One region of the Paenibacillus sp. 1-18 genome, then DNA from elsewhere that is predicted to be linked to it. Evidence: riboswitches for the same ligand, from Rfam matches in the RefSeq annotation. Region 1 holds a riboswitch; each other region holds the start of a gene.
The links. A riboswitch is a leader RNA that binds a small molecule or an ion and turns the genes downstream of it on or off. The one in region 1 is predicted to bind thiamine pyrophosphate.
Positions count from the first base shown of each region.

Region 2: another riboswitch for thiamine pyrophosphate. It lies ahead of L693_RS0103665 (thiamine phosphate synthase); the one in region 1 lies ahead of thiC (phosphomethylpyrimidine synthase ThiC).
Region 3: another riboswitch for thiamine pyrophosphate. It lies ahead of tenA (thiaminase II); the one in region 1 lies ahead of thiC (phosphomethylpyrimidine synthase ThiC).

Region 1 covers NZ_ASSB01000398.1:8,068-15,407, reverse strand. The annotation lists gene L693_RS0126855 (YitT family protein) at 1-465, opposite strand, end outside; gene L693_RS30860 (hypothetical protein) at 1,003-1,155, shown strand; gene thiC (phosphomethylpyrimidine synthase ThiC) at 1,340-3,160, opposite strand; TPP riboswitch at 3,346-3,458, opposite strand; gene L693_RS0126840 (IclR family transcriptional regulator) at 3,555-4,298, opposite strand; gene L693_RS0126835 (alpha/beta hydrolase) at 4,597-5,634, shown strand; gene L693_RS0126830 (Fe-Mn family superoxide dismutase) at 5,865-7,229, shown strand; gene L693_RS0126825 (lipoate--protein ligase family protein) at 7,289-7,340, opposite strand, start outside.
Region 2 covers NZ_ASSB01000057.1:28,922-36,261, forward strand. The annotation lists gene L693_RS0103650 (hypothetical protein) at 1-301, shown strand, start outside; gene L693_RS0103655 (hypothetical protein) at 288-1,277, shown strand; gene L693_RS0103660 (ABC-F family ATP-binding cassette domain-containing protein) at 1,463-3,016, shown strand; TPP riboswitch at 3,121-3,229, shown strand; gene L693_RS0103665 (thiamine phosphate synthase) at 3,548-4,204, shown strand; gene thiO (glycine oxidase ThiO) at 4,208-5,356, shown strand; gene thiS (sulfur carrier protein ThiS) at 5,353-5,556, shown strand; gene L693_RS0103680 (thiazole synthase) at 5,559-6,326, shown strand; gene L693_RS0103685 (ThiF family adenylyltransferase) at 6,323-7,340, shown strand, end outside.
Region 3 covers NZ_ASSB01000259.1:4,250-11,589, reverse strand. The annotation lists gene L693_RS0116425 (glycosyltransferase) at 1-819, opposite strand, end outside; gene L693_RS0116420 (NAD-dependent malic enzyme) at 1,231-2,952, shown strand; gene L693_RS0116415 (AEC family transporter) at 3,025-3,978, shown strand; TPP riboswitch at 4,138-4,241, shown strand; gene tenA (thiaminase II) at 4,376-5,065, shown strand; gene thiM (hydroxyethylthiazole kinase) at 5,062-5,904, shown strand; gene thiD (bifunctional hydroxymethylpyrimidine kinase/phosphomethylpyrimidine kinase) at 5,901-6,731, shown strand; gene thiE (thiamine phosphate synthase) at 6,728-7,340, shown strand, end outside.

The DNA.
Region 1 (7,340 bases):
GATCAAATCAAAAAACAGCAGGGCATAGCTGATATTCCAATCCAAATATTTATTGGCAATCCGCGCCAAAATGACCGTTCCTGCCGTTGTGCCCCCTACCCGCACGATTAAGCCAATTCCGATTCCGACCAAAACCCCGGCAAACACGGCATTAATCGTCAGCTCATGCGAGTCAATCCGCCAGTCAGCCGTTAAATGCAAAAATAATGAGTTAAATGCAACTGCAATGACGGTGTATAACGTTGTTCTAGCATCCAGAAATTTATATCCAATAATTAACAACAAACCATTAATCACCAGATTGACGATTGAGGGAGACCACTGAAACAGGTAATACAAAATAATCGTAACCCCTGTTACACCCCCTTCGCCAAACTCATTCGGGATCACAAACAGATTAACTGCCAGCGCGAAAAAAAACGCGCCCAGAATGATAAATGCTATGTCTGCAATTCTTTTTTTCATATATGTCATGGTCCTTTCCCAAACATTCAACGGATGAATAGCCAAAGGAATTTGCTGACTCTAGCTGTCAAAATACGCTTACAACCAGTTCATGGTATCTACTTACAAACCTAAAGTCAATATAACTTTGACACTTTAATTCGCCACCAGACTGCCTTAATCCCGGCTTCAAGGCTTTGCAAAATTCGATTGCACTCGCTCCAAAGTACAAAATAGTGACGAAACCAAGCCATTTCGACAAAAAAACACAATCCCAACTACTAAACTAAGAAAGCGGGCCTCTAGCCCTTATTTTGGACCTAGGCATATCCTCCCTCAAAATGACCATCCTCCTAATACACATCTTGGACGCATACGACCATCTTCCTGTTTTATGTCAAAAACGTTTTACTTTGAAAAAATGCGGGTATAATGATTGCAATCTTACCAAGCAACTTACATGGCATTACGACATCAAGTACATACAAATAGTCCTATACAGACGTCCTAAGCAACTCAATCTGAATTTGACAAAATGGAATTGGAGGAACAAACCACATGAATACAATGAACTTAACTGTACACACCCTGATGCCCTTTCACCACCAATACCAACGTGCCAACGCGGTGAGCATGCAGAAGAAAGAAGATAGCTCGGAGAAGAAGCTCAGCTTTCAGGATATTTTAAATGAGAAAATGGGTAAAAAATAAAGCAGCCTTTTTTCGGTTACTCCATCTTGCTTTGACATAAGCTCAAAAGCCGTGTTTCCCTACATCGTCTGTAGAGAAACACGGCTTTTTTGGAGTATTTACATTCGGACGCATAAGCGACGATCCTCACTTAGCTTGCCAGCGTGAGTAATCCGGCTTCCCAATCGGTTGACTCACTTCCAACCTATTGCCCCGCATCCCGGTATTGCTCTGCCTTTTCACGCATCCCGGCAGCTACAGCCTCTTCTGTATTCAGCCCCTTGTCTGCCGCGTAGGCGCGAATATCCTGCGTAATCCGCATGCTGCAGAATTTGGGACCGCACATCGAGCAAAAATGTGCTTCCTTGGCCCCCTCCGCCGGTAGCGTCTCGTCATGGTAGGATAGAGCACGCTCGGGATCGAGGGAAAGGTTGAACTGGTCGCGCCAGCGGAACTCAAAACGCGCCTTGGATAAGGCATCATCCCGTTGTTGCGCCCGTGGATGGCCTTTCGCCAGATCGGCAGCATGTGCCGCAATTTTGTAGGTAATAACCCCTTCACGAACATCATCCTTGTTCGGCAGACCCAAATGCTCCTTTGGCGTAACGTAGCACAGCATCGACGTCCCGAACCAACCGATCATGGCTGCTCCGATGGCCGAGGTAATATGATCGTAGCCGGGCGCAATATCCGTCGTGAGCGGTCCCAAAGTGTAAAAAGGAGCTTCCTTGCAAATTTCCATTTGCAAATCTACATTCTCCTTGATTTTGTGCATCGGGACATGCCCCGGACCTTCGATCATGACCTGGACATCATGCTTCCATGCGATTTGTGTTAGCTCACCCAGTGTTTCCAGCTCTGCAAACTGCGCTTCATCATTCGCATCATAGATGCTGCCCGGACGCAGGCCATCCCCGAGGGAAAAGGCGACATCGTATGCTTTCATGATTTCGCAGATTTCCTCAAAATGCGTGTATAAAAAGTTCTCCTGATGGTGGGCAAGACACCAAGCCGCCATAATCGACCCGCCTCGGGAGACAATTCCCGTCATTCTATTCGCTGTCATCGGAATATAGCGCAGGAGCACGCCCGCATGGATTGTAAAATAGTCTACACCCTGCTCTGCCTGCTCAATCAGGGTATCGCGATACAGCTCCCACGTCAGTGCCTCAGCTTCGCCGTTTACCTTTTCAAGCGCTTGATACAGCGGTACCGTTCCAATCGGCACTGGAGAATTCCGGATGATCCATTCACGCGTCGTATGGATATTACGGCCTGTGGACAGATCCATGACCGTATCCGAGCCCCAGCGCACAGCCCAGGTCATTTTCTCCACTTCCTCCTCAATGGAGGATGTAACCGCCGAATTGCCGATGTTGGCATTGATCTTCACGTGAAAATGACGTCCAATGACCATCGGCTCATTTTCCGGGTGATTGATATTGGAAGGCAAAATCGCTCGTCCCGCCGCCAGCTCCTGTCGCACAAACTCGGGCTCCACCCCTTCACGAATCGCCGCAAATTCCATCTCGGGTGTAATGATTCCCTTCCGAGCATAGTGCATTTGCGTCACCGTGCGCCCTTGCGACGCGCGAAGCGGACGATGGGTCACGCCGGGGAATTCCGCCGTCTCCCGCTTGGAACCAGGCTTCAGCCCGTTGTCCTCCGGCTTAACTGTGCGTCCCTCGTAAGCCTCGACATCGCCCCGTTCCAGCACCCAAGCCCGTCGAAGCGGAGGCAGTCCCCGTCGGATGTCCACCTGATAGGCTTCGTCCGTCATCGGACCGCTTGTGTCATACACACGCAGCGGCTCATGATGCTCTGTACCCTGCGCCGTATGTGTCGGGTGCAGCGCGATTTCACGCTCTGGCACGGCAATGTCCGGCCGCGAGCCTTGAATATACACCTTGCGGCTCCCTGGAAAGGGCTTGACCCCATCCACTTGCTCTGCACTTGTCTTCTCTGAACCTGTCTTTCCTGCCACTGCTGCCTTCATTTCAGTTCCTTCTGTTTCCGTCGGTTTCATTGTCCGTTCCTCCCGTTTCGATGAAATGACACACCGATCCGGAACCATTCCCAGGGTGGCTGATCTATGCAAAAAAAGCCGGTTCCCCAGGGAACCGGCTAATCTAACGAGGAGCTGTCCAAAAAGTGCGCACGTGGAATCATTATATTCCAATATGCCGTCTTGGGCAGCAGCTACGTATACATTTCAATGGCCGATTACTTCCCTACGCTGGTATGATCCAGATCAGGTGCAAAGGGTCCGGAATCCTGTACGATTCCATCTCAGCCCGGCATTACAGGCTCCCCCAGTAAATGTGATTCTTCGATTTGCATGAGGCGGCGATAACAGACCTCCCGCCATCCTCATCAGATTACTTTAAATTTACTGCTTTGGCAACCCCACTCTGGCCCTGTTACGGAAGCATAAGCCCCATTTCCTTCGCAGCTTCGATCAAAATTGGGGCAAAATCATGCAACGTCTCAGGTGCAAGTCGGCTGACCGGACCAGATACAGACAAAGCCGCAGCGACCTGTCCCTTCCGGTTCACCACAGGCGCAGCTACAGCGGCAGCGCCTGGCTCCCGCTCTTCATAGCTGGTTGCATAGCCCTTCTCACGAATGTCCTGCAGCTGAGCTTTATAGACCTCCGGGTCTACGGAGGACGGCCATTCATCCCCCCTGAGTAAAGCTTCCAGCTCCTGCGGCGGCATAAAGGCTGCCAGCACCTTGCTGGAAGCCCCTACAGCCAGCGGCATACGCGCACCCACAGGCGCAACGCGGCGGATCGCCTGGTTGCTCTGAACGGCTTGAATGCGAATACGCATACTGCCGTCCCGCAAGTACAAGCTGACCGTCTCACCCAGACGGTCACGCAGTCCTTCCATCGCAGGCTGCAGCAGCACTGCCGGCTCATCACTTTGTGACAGATGGGTGGACAGCTCCCATATGCGGAAGCCGAGCCGGTATTTTTCGGTTGCGGCATTCCGAATGACAAAGCCACGATCCTCCAACGTAGTCAGCAGCCGATGAACCGTGCTTTTATGTAGCCCAATTTTGGAGGCAATCTCCGTCAGGCCAAGATCCGAATCTGCGGTAAAACACAGCAATATATCAAGCGCACGCTCCACAGCGCGAACGGTTAATTTACGGTCTTCCATCGTGAACCGCTCCCCTTGCATCCATTTTCGTTTCACACCTTGAAACATGGTTACATAAATTATATAGAATACCCGCGGCTACTGTAAACCAATGTTTTTGTGACAGCTATATTACAAAAGAAGAACAAACATCGACAATTCTTTGCGTCATTTTTACTTTTCAGGTTCAGACGTTGACTTTGGATAATCCCCATCATACGATAATAGGTATCAATATGGACATACACTATCATTTTCAAGTGAATTTGTACCTAAATTCCATAGCATGAAGTTCAATTTTATATAAGGAGGCTCTTACATGATTTCGACATCCCAGCGCAGCTCTCAGCTACAAACCGCTGTTCAGGAGCCGTCCATCCCACGGATTAATCCCCGTCTGCTGCGGTTCAAGCACATTGTGATTGCGCTGCTGCTATCGGTCGTATTTTTTCTGCTGTTTTGTTTTATTGCCCTACATGCCTACATCGCATGGGTACTGACGAATCCAACCGTGGCACCGCTGTACTCTAATCCGATGCAGGCGAAGGGAATGCCCTATGAGGAGGTCAGCTTCCCTGCCAAGGACGGCAGCCGCATGGTGCAAGGCTGGTATATCCCGGCGAATCAATCGCGGAAAACGATTATTTTCAGCCATGGGTATGGGGCCAATCGCGAAGAAAGCTGGATTCCCATGTATGACCTGGCACATTATGCCCACCGTTTAAACTTTAATGTGGTTATGTTCGATTACGGCTTCGCCTCTCAAAACAGCAAAGCAGTCGCGACCGGAGGCAAAGCGGAATCCCAACAGCTTCTGGGGGCGATCCAGCTTGCGAAGCAACGCGGCTCGTCGGAGATTATCGTATGGGGCTTCTCGATGGGGGCAGGAACCGCCCTGCAGGCGGGCTTGCAAACCAAGGATGTGGACGCGATGATTTTGGACAGCACCTTCCTGCTGGAGCCGGATACGCTGTACCATAACATTCATAATCAAATTAATCTGCCACGCCATCCGTCTTTGGAAATTCTGGAGCTGCTGTTTCCAGTTTTGAACGGCACCAGCTTGCATCAAATTCCATATCAAGAGGTTAAAAAGGAAAACTATCCGTTCCCGATTATGTTTGTGCATGGTACGCAGGACGAAAAAGCTCCTTATCCCATTGCGGAAAAGCTCGCTGCCAATCAGACCAATCCGCTTTCCAGTGTGTGGATTGTCAAAAACGGGCTGCATGAGCTTATTTTCAGGGAGCATCCACGTGAATATTTGCGGCGGGTATCGACGTTTTTAAGCAATGTGCAGGAACTGGAGGACAAGAAGACCATCGCTAATGCGAATAAGCCAACGACTGCGAAGTAAGGAATTGATATAGAGAAGCCTGATGATGGACACTTCACTCGTGCCGTGGTCGGGCTTCTTTTTCTGCATCCCAATCGGCATTCATGATTCTGCATGGCATGTGATATCTGGCGGAAAGAGTTTATAGACATATTCCCTACGAGAGGTCGAATATACTGGGTACGTATGCATCCGGGGCAGACTCTTTCTTCAAACCGGAAAGCCATAGTGGGATACGGGAGGTAAAAACAATGCTGAGTACTTATGGGGCTTTTCTGCCCTTACGCGTGCTGGAGGAAATCCGGCATTGGAAGCAGCAGGAAAGTTGGCATGTGGAAGTGATTAAGTCCGCTACTGAGGGGCTTGAGCCTGCATATGTGCAGCTGCTCGATGATTGGCGAACTGTATTTGAACAGACTGAACGCGCTGCTGTTGAGCTGCTTGAAGAGCAGCGAAGCGTCCACGCTCACGCAGGTCAGACGTGGAAGCACTCATGGGATCAAAAATCGGCTACTCCACAAGCGCACACACACGAACTGGCTAAACCATCAGGACAGTCAAGAGAATGGGGTGATGCCTCATCCTCTGGAGAGGTGCCATCGCCAGAGACTGCCTCACAAGATCTGCATCGTCGGCTGGACGGATTGCTGCAGACTGCAAATCGCCAGTCACAGGAGTATGTGCGCCAGCTCGGCCTGCTGAGCGAGCACAGTCTTGCGTTACGGCAGCAGCCCAGATCCGCTGGAATTGTGCTGCATGCGGCCCATGAAAGCCAATATTTCCTGATCTCCACTACACCCTTTCAAGAGCCTGGCTCCATCGCCAGGGCCGCTGGGTTGTATCATGTGTCAGCCGAGGGTGAGCACTACCCTGAGGATGCGTTTCGAGAACGGCAGGCGGGCATAAGGGGAGAAGGCACATGGGCGGCTAAAGGCGTCCAGTCCGGTCAGGCGGAGCCTTCGGCAACGGAAAAAGCTTCTCCCGGCCGCCCGGTTCCTATTGGGGGACATCGGTTGCCACCGCTCCCTTATCCCTACAATGCGCTTGAACCTTACATTGATGAAAAAACGATGCGTATTCACCATGACAAGCATCATTTGAGCTATGTGAATGATTTGAATAAAGCAGAGAAAAAGCTGGAAGAGGCGCGCAAAACAGGTAATTTTGACCTCGTAAAGCACTGGGAGCGGGAGCTGGCGTTTAATGGTGCAGGCCATTATTTGCATACTCTTTTTTGGACGATTATGAGTCCTCAAGGCGGCGGAACACCAAGCGGGCCGCTGGCTGAGCAGATCAAAAAGGATTTCGGCAGCTATGAGGCATTCAAAAAGCATTTCAGCTCGGCGGCCGAGAAGGTTGAGGGCGGCGGCTGGGCGATCCTGGTGTGGAGTCCACGTGCAGGACGGCTTGAAATTTTGCAGGCCGAAAAGCACCAGAATCTGACTCAGTGGGAGTCCATTCCGCTGCTGGCGCTTGATGTGTGGGAACACGCCTATTACTTGAAGCATCAAGCTGAACGCAACAAATACATCGAGGATTGGTGGCATGTCGTCAACTGGCCTGAGGTGGAAGAACGCTATGCTCAAGCCTCCAAGCTGAAATGGCAGCCCTTCTAAGCTAATTGCCATGTGAGTTAGTGAGTTAGTGAGCTAGTGTGCTAAATCCATGCTCTACCTTACACTTGTGAATCGTATCGTTCTCTAAGTGCAGCTATCTGTTCTGACAAT
Region 2 (7,340 bases), on a different contig from region 1:
TGTACCGGAATATGCAGATGCCTCGAAGCCGGACAGTTTTCTGGGCAATTATGAAACGGTATATGATGGGTACTACAATGCGCAAATCTTGCCTGTCCTTTTTCCTGACAACCAGCAGTCAAAGTCTGATCAGACACGTCGATATACTTTGATGGCCGGAGATTATTTTACAGTGCGGGTACATAACACGAATCGGACTCCTGCGGATTTGTACAAATCATGGCTTCTTGGCGGGGCCGATAGCGGAAAGCCAGCAGTTACAGCATCATACGGAGGCATGGTTTTGAATGAAGATTACTGATTTTGCAGTTATATTTATTCTCCTGTTTTTGCCCTTTGGTGTAATCGGTGACTTGCGGGTACAAAATCAGCGTGAAGTGCAGCGATTGGAAATGAAATACACATCGGCTCTCCATACCGCAGTTCAGGATGCAGGTGCCGTGCTTTCCCAGAACGAGCGTCAGGAACGGGAGGCCGGGTATGGATCGGACAAGTTTTTTCGTGTCGATAAAGAAGAAGCGCTAAGCACGTTCCTGCATACCCTTTTTCTTAATGTAGGTATTGATAGGGATACAGTAGCACAACGCGCATTACTGGACTACATACCTGTTATTGTGATTCTGGATTATGACGGTTATTATACGTTTGCCTCAGAAACTTACATAGATGGGGATGGACAAACTGCTATAGGTTCCAAATGGAGTGAAAAAAAGCCTTTTGCATATGCCGATTCAGTAGGTAATAGTGTGGGATTCACCTTGGATAATTATGTGCACGCATATGATGCCCAGAATCACAGATGGGTGGAGGGCTTTCAAAAGGAGCTTCAGGGTCAAACTGGTATTTCGTTGCTAAATAATCCCGAAACTTTTGAGCAAATACGACGTTCCACCATCGTTCATAGTGTTCAGGAGGACCTGGCTCGCCTGATTAATCTCCATAATCAAAAGGCAGCACGCAACGGCGTAGCCTATAGGTTTACACTGCCGACTATTCCGCAAGAAGAGTGGTATAACACGGTAGATGATGTGGGGCTAATGGCGTTTATCCAAGGCATTCCGGTTGGTGACAGGTTTTACAATAACTATGGGTTTGGTGGTGGAAGAGTCGTGAGAAGGCAAGCTATAATTGGTGGCCTAGAACCGGATACCGGAATGAAATATTTTTACAGAGATTCCTGTCCAGCACCCTTTCAAGCGAGAGAACGTTTTTCAGATGAAAAATCTGCAGCAACTGCGGGATACTTTGAGTTTAAATGTAATAACGGTTTACAATAATCACTCTAATGAGTGGTTTTTCTTTTTTTATTGGCAAGTCCGCATTAAAAACATTAAAATTCGCTGTTTTCAATATTCCGATAAGGTTGCTGAATGTGCTACAATAAGGCTTTGAAAGAAAACAATGATATATGAAATAACAACAGTCGGCATCGCCGATGACAATAAGGAGCCAAAAACAGCGTATGAGTTTATTGACTGTAGAAAATGTATCCCACAATTTTGGGGACCGCGCGTTATTTAAAAATGTTTCCTTTCGATTACTTGCGGGGGAACGTGTAGGTTTGGTAGGAGCTAACGGAGTCGGTAAATCGACACTCATGAACATTTTGACTGGAAAATTGCTTAAGGACGAAGGTAAAGTGGAATGGACTCCACGTGTACGTTACGGCTATTTGGATCAGCACACCAAGCTGACACCGGGCAAAACGGTACGCGATGTATTGAAGGATGCTTTCCTTCCTTTGTTGGAATTGGAAAAGGAATTAATGCAGATTACGGAAAAAATGGGAGATGCTTCTCCCGAAGAATTAGAAGTACTGCTGGAACAGATGGGTGAAATTCAGGAGCAGCTGGATATGGGGGATTTTTACCTCATTGATGTGAAGGTTGAAGAAATGGCGAACGGGCTGGGTCTCTCGGCCATCGGTTTGGATCGGGATGTATCTGCGCTTAGCGGTGGACAACGGACTAAGGTGCTTCTTGCGAAGCTGTTGTTGGAAAAGCCAAACGTCCTGCTGCTGGACGAGCCTACCAACTATTTGGACGTAGAGCATATTGAGTGGCTTACGCGTTATTTGAAGGATTATCCCTATGCATTTATTCTTATTTCACATGATACGGAGTTCATGAACCAGGTCGTTAATGTTATTTATCACCTTGAATTTGCAAAGATGACCCGTTATTCAGCTAACTATGAAAAATTCCTTGAAATGGCGGATCTGAACAAAGCGCAGCATATTGATGCTTATGAGAAGCAGCAGGAATATATTAAGAAGCAGGAAGACTTTATTCAGCGCAACAAGGCGCGTGCATCCACATCAGGCCGGGCGAAGAGCCGTGAAAAGCAGCTTGATCGGATCGAACGTATTGATAAGCCTGAAGAAGCTGCCAAGCCAACCTTTCAATTTAAAGAAGCGCGTGCGAGCGGGAAAACGGTATTTGAGGGAATTGATTTTGAAATTGGCTATACTCATGCCCTTTTGCCCAAAATGACCATGACGATTGAACGTGGCGAAAAAATTGCGATTGTAGGCTGCAACGGTGTCGGTAAATCGACATTGCTCAAAACCATTCTGGGGAAAATACCGCCAATCAGCGGAAAAACCTATCAAGGCGATTTCTTGCAGCCGGCTTATTTTGAGCAGGAAGTCAAGGCAGGCAAAATTACACCGATTGACGATGTGTGGAATGAGTTCCCGCATTTAAATCAGCATGAAGTAAGAGCACATTTGGCACGTTGCGGTTTAAAAAATGAGCATATCACACGTCCTCTATCCGCGCTTAGTGGTGGTGAGCAGGCAAAAGTACGTCTGTGCAAATTGTTAATGCGGGAAAGCAACTGGGTTCTGTTTGACGAGCCTACCAATCACTTGGATGTCAAAGCAAAGGACGAGCTTAAACGTGCCTTGAAGGAATATAAAGGGACTGTATTGCTTGTATCTCACGAACCGGATTTTTACGAGGATTGGGTAACAAAAACGTGGAATGTGGAAGAGTGGTCAACTAAAGTCAACTAAAGTCAACTAAAGTCAAAAAAAATTCAGCTCTGTCATGCTTCAAAAAAGTGGGGTTTGCAGAATTAGAAAAATATGCTAAGCTATCTTTAGCTGATACAATAAAATAGTCACACTAGGGGAGCCGCCCATGCGGCTGAGACGAAATAAATGGATTTCGGACCCTTTGTACCTGATCTGGGTTATGCCAGCGTAGGGAAGTGAGCGCCGCACAAGCAAGGTAACCACATCATTACTTTTGTTTGTACGTGGGACGATATACGTATACGGATATGATTGTCCGTTCGATTATTGGACGTTCGTAAAACCACTTCCTTAGGGAAGTGGTTTTTTTGCGTTACGTTCGGTTTTACCTATTGAATTTCCGTATCCGGATCACATATGATCTCCTTCATTATTGCTGGCACAAGTGGCTGGCTCCGTCTGATATTTTGTGATGTGGGGCCACAATGATTATTGGTTCAGCTTATAGGATTAGTTTAAGCCCTTAGTTCAATGTGAGGTGAACATGAGATCGAATTACACGTAATTACGATGGAAAATGACTCCCATGCATATGTAGCCCAAGTGGCTGCTGCTATTTATCCGTATGTTCATTTTGTGCATGCACGTCTAAAGCAGAAGGGGGCCTCAGAATTACTCGGGTTGACCCGAAGCATGGTGGAGCAGGGGATTCCTTTGCAGCAAATTGTAGTCAATGACCGTGTGGATGTAGCTTTACTTACCTTGGCTGGAGCTGTCCAGCTACCGGCAAATGGGCTACCGGCTCAGGATGTTAAGGGCCTACTTCCAAAGGGGACACGCTGTGGAGTGTCTGTGCATTCCTTGGAAGAGGCGCAGATTGCCGAGCGGGCTGGGGCGGACTATGTACTCTACGGTCATGTATATGAGACCCACTGTAAGCCCGGGGTTGTGCCGCGGGGTACAGCTCAGCTTGAACGCATATGCAGGTTGTCCAACATTCCAGTGATTGCACTTGGCGGTATACAACCGCATCATATTCCGGAGCTTTATCATGCTGGAGCAAGTGGAATTGCAGTGATGTCCGGTATATGGGGAGCTGAGTCGCCAATCGCGGCTGCGATGGAATATAGACAAATGGTAGATCAGATAGTCTGCAGCCGTTGTAAGGAAACGAGAGTAGAAGAATTTCGAAAGAAGTATGGTCAGGTCAGTGGAGAGGAGATATAACATATGCCTAAAATACACACAGAGGCTACAGTTATAGGACATGCTGAATGCTTGGTTATAGGTGGAGGTGTGATCGGCAGCTCCATTGCTTATCATGTGGCTAGGGAAGGGCGCAGTACGATCATGCTGGAGCGAACGATGCCGGGTGAGGGAGCCTCGGGAGCAGCGGCCGGAATGCTTGCAGCAGAGAGTGAAGAGTTCATCGACTCTGATCTTGAGCAATTGGCTCGTACAAGTCGGGACGCATTCCCTGAGCTTGTTCGTGAACTGGAGCGGTTGTCCGGTGTTTCAGTAGAATTTCGTACAGAGGGATTTGTAGCTCCTTTCCGTTCGGAAGCTGAGGGTGAAAGACGATGGAAAGCTGCTAACATGCGCGAGGATAATCAGCCTGAGTGGTGGAATGCCAAGGAATTGGCCAGACGGATTCCGGGCATAGATCGTCAAGCGATCGGAGCTATATATCGGTCAAAGGAGACGCAGCTCGTTCCAGTACAGCTATGTCGTGCTTATGCGGGAGCAGCATCTGTGTTGGGAGCTACAATATGGTCCGGTACCCATGCGGAGCAGCTGGTCGTACAGAATGGCCGGGTTTGTGGGGTGGTAACGGACAGGGGATTTTTTTCTTGCGATCAGGTCATTATTGCCGGAGGCCTGGATAGCATGAATTTGCTAGACCAAGCAGGCTTTCATTACCCGCTTTATCCGGTCAAAGGTGAAGCAGTTGCAGTTTCCTTAAAGGATCACCCTTTGGAATATACCATTTATGCCGATGATATTTACCTTGTGCCTAAACAGAAGAACGAGGTTTGGATTGGGGCAACGAGTCTTCCAAACCTCTATGACAAAGAAGTGACTGTTGAAGGTTTGGAGGGGCTACTGGCACGTGCTGCTGCCTGGCTACCGCGCGTCCGTGAAGCTTCTTTTGTACGTACCTGGGCGGGCCTGCGTCCGCAGGCAGCAGCGGGACGTCCTTTTATAGGGGCCGTTCCCGGCTTGGAAGGGGTATATGCAGCAGTCGGGCATTATCGCAACGGTGTCCTGTTGAGTGAAGCTACCGGACGTGCGATGGCAGGACTGCTTAAAGGGGCAGATGCCGAAGAACTTGGAATAAGCAACTTTTCTTCTGTTCGTATCAAGGAGGAAAGCTTATGAGGCTGACGATTAACGGCCAGAACATGAACTTTTCTAACCGGATCACTCATGTGGAGCAATTGCTGCATGAGCTTGATTTAAAGGTGAAAACCGTTGTGGTCGAGCTGAATCGCCACATATTGACTCGTGAAGAACATGAAGAAGCGATCCTGAAAGACGGAGACAGTTTGGAAATTGTACATTTTGTAGGAGGCGGTTGATGATGTTAACCATTGGAAAAGCATCTTTTACATCAAGGCTGTTACTGGGAACAGGAAAATTCTCGAATCTGGATATCCAATCCCAAGCTGTAGAGGCTGCTGAGGCCGAAATATTGACCTTTGCTGTGCGGAGATTAAATTTGGAGGAACGAGATAAGCAACATTTTCTGGATACGCTGGATTTGGGCCGCTATACACTTCTTCCCAATACGGCAGGAGCGACGACAGCGGAGGAGGCTGTTCGTATTGCAAAATTGGCAAGGGCCTCAGGCCTGTGCGATATGATTAAGGTGGAGGTCATTGGGGACGGTAAGACGCTGTTGCCTGATCCCTTTGAAACGCTGAAAGCAAGCGAAAAGCTGCTGGAGGAAGGCTTTATTGTGCTGCCCTACATATCCGATGATGTCATTCTGGCCAAGAGGTTGCAAGAGCTTGGAGTGCATGCCGTTATGCCTGGAGCTTCACCGATTGGTACAGGACGCGGCCTGCTTAATCCGTTTGCATTGGAGTTAATTATTGAACAAGCAGAGATTCCGGTCATTGTCGATGCAGGTATTCGCTCACCGAGTGATGCGGCAATGGCGATGCAACTGGGAGCAGATGCTGTTCTGTTGAACACAGCCGTCTCGGGAGCGAAGGATCCTGTAAAAATGGCAGAGGCCATGAAACTGGCTGTTCGCGCGGGTAGATATGGTTTTGAGGCGGGGCTGATTCCCGTAAAACGTTATGCTTCAGCAAGCAGTCCCACAGAAGGTATGGTTCAGGCATGATGGAAACAGAAAAATCCTGTGAAGTCGTACAAGCAAGTGACCGCTATTCCAGACAGGAAAGATTCGCTCCCTTTGGGTCAGAAGGACAACGCAGGCTCGCTTCTTCTCATGTACTGATCATAGGTGTCGGAGCGCTCGGCACAGGTATTGCAGAAACCCTTGTCCGTGCAGGTGTAGGTACGGTTAGCATCGTAGACCGCGATTATGTGGAGTGGAGCAACTTGCAGCGTCAGCAGCTTTTTCAGGAGAGTGACGCCGCAGAGAGATGCCCCAAAGCAGTGGCTGCCCAGCGAAGATTAAAAGACATTAATTCGGAAACGGTCATACACGCACATGTACTGGATGTCGGGGTAGCGGAACTGGAAGAGCTGATCCAGGGAGTTGACCTGATGATGGACGCAACCGATAATTTCGATACCCGATTGCTCATGAACGACATGGCACTAAAGCATCACATACCGTGGATTTATGGGGGATGTGTAGGAAGCTATGGTGTGACTTATACCATTTTACCAGGGCAAACGCCTTGTCTTCATTGTCTGCTGGGAACCGTTCCGTTTGGAGGCGAGACCTGTGATACCGCCGGGATTATTCCGCAGGCAGTACAAATGGTCACGGCCAATCAGACAACGGAAGCCTTCAAGCTTCTTGGCGGATATAAGAAAGAACTGCGAGGGAAGCTGTTTTCGTTTGATTTGTGGCGGAACGAGTATGCAGCAATAGCCGTAGACAGCTTGAAAAAAGCGGATTGTCCTTCCTGCGGCAGTCACCCGACGTATCCCTATTTGTCAGCCTCACATCGGCAAAAAACAGATGTGTTGTGCGGTCGCGATACCGTTCAGATAAGACCAGCCAAACCGATACAGCTGAATCTTAAGGAAACCGCAGATCGACTTGCTGCTGTGGGAGAGGGAAAAGTGGAGCAGAATCCGTTTTTGGTTTCCTATAGTACGGGCGTGCATCGCTTGGTCATTTTTGCTGATGGGCGAGCGTTGATTCACGGAACAAAGGACG
Region 3 (7,340 bases), on a different contig from region 1:
CACGATAGATCGTAATAAAGAGCGATTTTCGGCTGTCATATCCTTGGTTCCAATCACGACATCGTAGTAGCCCTGTCGAACCACGTTAATCATTTTGGCAATATCCTCAATAAAAAAGGAATCGTCCGCATCCACAAATACGTAATAATCCGCACCGATGGTTCGCATGCCTTCCAGATATGTTCCTGCCTTACGGGTATTGCGCCCCAATTCCTTGGTTTGAATCAAAGGACTAAGATTCTGATTAATCCGGTTGACGGACAAATCCGTTGTTGCCTTCAGCGCTCTAATCAAGGTATTGGTGCCATCATGGCTGCCATCATCAATGAGATAAATGGAGCCCTCTATAATATGGCTGCGAATAAAAGCCTGCAGGCGTTCAGCAAATGCCTCGACGTGTACAAAACGTTGTTCCTCATTATATACAGACAAAATAAAGGCAATATGCTGCCCTTTGGCCGAATACTCGGGGTAGAGCAAGCTTTGTATTTCTGACAGCATTTCCTCGTTATCATTGGCTTGCCAAAATAGCAGGCGTAAACGGCCTATTCCTGTGATTTGCACCATATGCTGATCACTGAATGGGACCGTTACATCCGTTACCACTAACAGCGGCATTTGTGGAAATTGACTACGGATCTGATTGGCTATCCGCACGGCTTTCTCCGGTTCCCTATAATCAATCAGGCAACAACATGCGTTCTCATAAACTGAAGCTGCCTCAGGGTCTCTGCACTGTATAGATTGGTAAAAATGAATCACGTTGGGATAATCAATAGCCCTGTCATTATCGCTAAAAATGGCTATAGGTCCCTGCACACAAACCTCTCCTTTTTCCTCCAGATGGTTATATTTTGTCGAAAAAGAATTAAAAATGTTTGCTTAGAGGGGTTAAATTAATATGCAAATCCTTCATATTTTCTTAACAAAATAGCTGACATGCCGTGACGTATAAGGATATAAGGAGATGAAAACCAATTTTATATTTTGCAAAAAAAGAAGATTTAGAACTAATTCATTAGAACCAAAAATAACGAAATAATCTTATTTATCAATGTTTATAATTAGTTCTTTATGATCAATCACACAAAAAATTAATGGTTATTTTGTCGCAGATAATATGCGAATAAAACATATTACCATGACCATACTATGGTCAACATGTCATCTTTCGTCATGAATAAACCTTAATAAACATCATCAATAACGAAGAGAAAGAAGGGTATTATTATGGAAGCATTTTATGTCAATCGGGACGGCTCATTATCCACCCCATTACGAGGCAAGGATGTGTTAGCGAACCCCCTTTTGAACAAAGGTGTCGCTTTTACAGAAGAAGAACGCAAAGAACTGGGTTTGGAAGGAATCCTTCCTCCAACGGTCCTCTCACTGGAAAAACAGAGCGTACGAGCGTATCAGCAGTTTTTGGCACAACCGACCATGCTGCGTAAAAATGCTTCGCTCAACGACCTTCACAATCGAAATATCGTACTCTACTATCGCCTACTTACCGACCATTTGAGTGAAATGCTGCCTGTGGTGTACACACCTACGGTAGGAACCGCGATTCAAGAATATAGTCACGAGTACAACCGCCCTGGGGGCGTATATTTGTCGATAGATAACCCGAACGGAATTGGACAGGCGTTCTATAATTCCGGTTTGAGTGGTGAGGATGTGGATCTGATCGTCGTGACGGATTCGGAAAGTATTTTGGGTATCGGTGACTGGGGTGTCGGGGGGATTAACATTGCGATTGGCAAGCTTGCTGTATATACAGCCGCAGCAGGCATTCATCCCGGGCGGGTGCTGCCGATTGTACTGGATGTAGGCACGAATAATGAAAAGCTGCTGAATGATCCGCTGTACATCGGAAACCGCCATAAGCGGGTTCGCGGAGAAGCCTATAACCAGTTTATTGATACTTTTATCAATAAAACGCTAACACAGTTTCCGAAGGCGCTTTTGCATTGGGAAGATGTCGGCAGCGTAAACGCACGCCATATTATAGGCAAATACGGTCAAAGCATTCTCACCTTTAACGATGACATTCAAGGCACAGGAGCTGTAACCCTGGCTGCGATTCTTTCGGCGGTAGGTGTTACCAAAATTCCGCTGCGTGAGCAAAAAGTGCTTGTCTTCGGACCGGGGGCCGCAGGCATTGGTAACGCTGACCAAATTCGGGGAGCTATGATCGCGGACGGCCTTTCGGCGGAGGATTCATTTAAGCCATTTTGGGCCTTTGATTACCGCGGGCTGTTAACGGACGATATGGAAGATGTGCTGGAGTATCAGAAGCCGTATGTACGTAAAAAAGAGGAAGTTAGCTCATGGATGCGGTCTGATGACGGAAAAATACCGCTGCTTGAGGTCATTCGTCAGGTGAAGCCTACGATATTAATAGGAACTTCCGGTGTGGGAGGTGCCTTTACTGAAGAAATTATCAAGGAAATGGCGAAGCATGTAGAACGCCCGATCATCATGCCCATGTCCAATCCTACAAACCTTGCCGAGGCGGTACCCGAGGATTTAATACAGTGGACCGATGGCAAAGCATTGATCGCTACCGGAAGTCCCTTTGAGCCGGTTACCTATAATGGTACGAAATTTGAGATTGGACAAGCGAACAACGCTTTTGTATTCCCGGGTCTTGGTCTGGGCGCGATTGTGGTCAAGGCAAAAAGAATCACTCCTGCCATGTTTACAGCTGCAGCAGATGCCGTTGCCAATGCCGTAGATTCGAATGAGCCTGGCGGTGCGTTGCTTCCCCATATCCGAAAATTACGTGATGTCTCGTACGCGGTTGCGGTTGCGGTAGCGAAGGCCGCGATTCAGGATCAGGTGGCTCAGGCACACATTTCAGATGTTGAACAAGCCATTCGGAATGCGATGTGGAAACCGGAATATACAAGGATCAAAGCCGTGGAAAGTGCCATACATCACCCTCACTAATTCTTCAATCTGGGACGGGGATGTATGTTCAGACAGGCAGGATACGTCAGTTCAAGCAAGGAGAATCGATCTATGAGTGTCGGACATATTCTTTACATTTTGGTGCCGATTTTTTTCGTTATTATTTTAGGATGGCTAGCAGGGCATTACAAAAGCTTCGATGCCTCTTCCTCCAAGGCCCTAAATGCGCTCGTCACCAAATTTGCGCTGCCTGCGCATCTATTCATCGGCATTACGACAACGAACAGGAAAGCGCTCATCGAGCAATGGCCATTCCTGCTAGCTCTGTTCATTGGCATTGTCGGCTTTTTTACCGTTCTCCTTCTGCTTTCCCGATTTGCGGGGAAGCAGTCGGTGAAGGATGCCGCTATGTTTGCTTTAAACTCGGCACAGCCGACCTTTGCTTTTATGGGCATTCCTGTGCTTGGAGCCATCTACGGCTCCTCAGCCGTGGCTATTCCTATTGCACTTACGGGAATCGTAGTCAATGCCGTCCTTGACCCGGCAGCTACGATTATAGCTACCGTAGCCAACCAGAATTCAGGCAAGGAACGGAACGGTCACTTCGGAAGACTGATCTGGGACTCCATTCTTCACGGTTTAAAGGAACCGCTGGCGCTGGTGCCGCTGGTTGGTGTGGTTTTGACCTTGTTCGGCTTCCATTCACCTGATTTGTTGAACAAATCGTTTAATCAAATCGGTGACATTACATCCGGGGCCGCTTTATTTGCAGTCGGTGTGACCATTGGCGTACGCAACATTAGTTTTAGCATAAGGGCCTTTGCCATCGCGCTGTTAAAAACAATCGTACAGCCTTTATTAATGCTGCTGATTGCCTACCTCTGCGGTCTGTCGTCTGCCGATACCGTTAAGGCGGTTCTGCTCGTTTCCTTCCCGGGTTCAGCAGTCGCTGCTATGATCGCTACCCGTTTTGAAAGCCTGGAATCAGAAACCGCCTCCTCCTTTGTCATCAGTGCTGTCATCTCTCTCGTTACACTCCCTGTGCTAATTTCGTTATTGATGTAAAATATTACCTGTTCGCTCCTGTTATTAGTGCCGTCCGATTTTGCCGGTTTTTGTCATGATTCATGTCCCCCTCGATTTAGTAGATTTCCCAATAAGAATGAATTGAGGAAGGTTTGACATAACGTATGAACGAATGTACAGTAATAGTCAAAAGAATAGGAAGTCCACTAGGGGAGCCGCTTATGGCTGAGACAAGAACGTATCTTGGACCCTTTGAACCTGATCTAGTTCGTACTAGCGTAGGAAAGTGGAGCCTTCGTATATAAGGTCCCTCGTGTTTTTTTATGCATTAGACCTATGATGAAGCCGCTCCAGTTTTCGGGGCGGCCTTTTGGCGTTGTTCCGAAACTGTCTTCTTACGGGACTTCCTGCTCTTCATTTTGTTGGAGGTGGGGAAATGAGCTTTACGCAAGAGCTTCGTCGGCAGGCGGATGGTATTTTTCAGGCGATTTTTGAGCATCCCTTTGTTAGAGGTATTGCCGAAGGAAGCTTGGCAAGGGAACAGCTGATTCACTATGTAAAACAGGACTTTGAATATTTAAATGCCTATATGCGGATTTACGGCATCGCGATCTCCAAATGCACGAGCCGGGAGGACATAGCTGCATTTAACGAACAGATCTCTTTTATCCTCCACAGCGAGATTCATCCGCATCAAAATTTCTGCGCTGTTGCAGGTGTGGCCTATGAAGAAATGCAGGGATATCCGCTCGCACCGTCTGCCCACCATTATATCCATCACATGCTGACGGTCGCACACGAGGGCAGTCTTGGCGAGATCATGGCTGTGCTGCTGCCGTGTCCGTGGACATATCTTGAGATTGGCCGCAGGCTGCTGGATGAGGTAAGACCGGACGAGTCCCATCCGTTCTATGAATGGATCAACTTCTACCAGTCTGAAAATCTAACAACCAAATTCCGAGAACGTGTGGATGCTTGGGCGGAAGGCGCAACGACTGCCGAGCGGGAGCGGATGATTGAGCATTTTATGCTAAGCTGCCAGCTGGAATATATGTTCTGGGATATGGCTTATAAGCAGGAAAACTGGCCGGTCCAGATGCAGGCCGCGGTGGGGTCAACGATATGAATACATGGGAAAAGGATTGTTCGGAGCTTCTGACAAAGGTACACAACAGCAACCCCCTTGTTCACAACATGACCAATGTGGTGGTCACCAACTTTACAGCTAACGGCCTATATGCGCTGGGCGCTTCGCCAGTGATGGCTTATGCCCCCGAGGAAGTCGCGGATATGGCAAAAATAGCAGGAGCCGTCGTATTAAACATCGGTACATTGAACCGCGAGCTGGTCGATGCCATGATCATTGCCGGACAATCGGCGAATGCACATGGTGTTCCGGTCCTGCTAGATCCGGTCGGTGCGGGAGCGACTCGCTTTAGAACCGAGTCGGCACTGCGAATCCTGAGTGAAGTCAACATTTCAATGGTGCGGGGCAATGCAGCCGAAGTCGCCCATCTTATCGGAGAAGCCCATGAAATTAAAGGCGTAGATGCTGGTAAGAGTGCCAGCAGCAGTCATGTCGATCTGGCAGCTCGGGCTGCACGAGCGCTCAATACCATCGTTGTCATCACCGGAAAAGAAGACGTCATCACCGATGGGGCCGAAGTACGAATGATCTGTGGCGGAGACGCGCTGCTCACAAAAGTAACCGGAGCAGGCTGCCTGCTGACTTCAGTGTTGGGCGCTTTTGCTGCCGTTGAACCTAATCTGCTGCTCGCAGGGACAGCAGGCTTGGCATTTTACAGTGCAGCGGCTTCCCGGGCCGCTGCACGTACAGCAGAGCTGGGACCCGGCAGCTTCCAGATTGCCTTTCTCGACGAGCTAGCCAAACTGCATATCGGCTCGCTGAAGGGCCATGTATCTATTCATGAAGCCGGAACAGCTACGGCAGGTGGTGCACAATGACAGACGTTCGTGTACCTAGAGCACTGACGATTGCCGGTTCGGACAGCGGCGGCGGGGCTGGCATTCAGGCCGATCTCAAAACCTTTCAGGAGCTTGGTGTATACGGGATGTCGGCGATTACGGCCATTACCGTACAGAATACCCTGGGTGTCCACGGTGTATATCCCTTGCCACAGGAAGCGGCGGCGGAGCAGATCAAGGCCGTAGGATCAGACCTCGGCGTGGATGCCCTGAAGACTGGCATGCTGTTTCATGCGGGCATCATCCGCCTTGTGGCCGAGCAGATCCGAAAGTTCGGCTGGGAGAAGGTTGTTGTCGATCCCGTGATGATTGCCAAGGGAGGCGCAGCGTTGCTGCAGCCGGAAGCGATGCAGGCTTTGCAGGACGACCTGCTCCCCTTGGCCCTGGTCGTTACACCAAATATCCCGGAAGCGGAAGCCCTAGCAGGGATCAGCATTCGTACGATGGAGGATCGCCGCGAGGCTGCAAGACATATTAGCAGTCTGGGTCCAAAATTTGTCGTGATCAAGGGCGGTCACGCCGACGAGAGCGAGAACAGCGGACAGATCGTTGACCTGCTCTTTGACGGAACCGCCTTTACAGAACTGAGCGGCAAGCGGGTACGGACTGTCCATACACACGGAACGGGATGTACCTTCTCGGCAGCGATTACCGCGGAATTAGGGAAAGGGATGTCTGTACCGGAGGCTATCTTGAAGGGTAAAGCCTTTATCCAGGCGGCGATTGAGGAACCTTTGCAGCTTGGGCAGGGACATGGCCCCACCAATCATTGGGCCTACCGCCGTCGTCAGGAGATGTTTCAATGAGCGCCAGAATATTACCAGAGATGATGTGCCAGCATCTGCAAGTGTATCTGGTGCTTGGAAGCGTGAATTGCCTCGCGGAACCAGGCAGGATCGTGCAAGAGGCTCTGGCCGGCGGGACAACCATGGTCCAGTTCCGGGAAAAGGGCCGTGGCGCGTTAACAGGCGCCCCCAGGATTGAGTTGGCACGTTGGCTACAAGAGCAGTGCCGCCGTGCCGGGGTTCCCTTCATCGTGAATGACGATGTGGAGCTGGCTCTTGAGCTCGACGCCGACGGCGTTCACATCGGTCAAGACGACGAATCAGCTGATTCCGTCCGCGAGCGGATCGGAAACCGGATTCTCGGCGTTTCCGCCCATACGATTGAGGAAGCCCGCCGAGCTATCCTGCAAGGTGCGGATTATCTCGGCGTCGGGCCAATCTATCCTACCCTCTCGAAGGATGATGCTCATGCCGTGCAGGGTCCAGTCATATTGTATGAGCTGCGCAAAGCTGGAATTGATGTGCCGATCGTCGGAATCGGGGGCATTACGGCGGACCGTGTTGAGGAAGTGATACGCGCAGGTGCGGATGGTGTGGCGGTGATTTCAGCTGTAACGCAGGCAGAGCGGA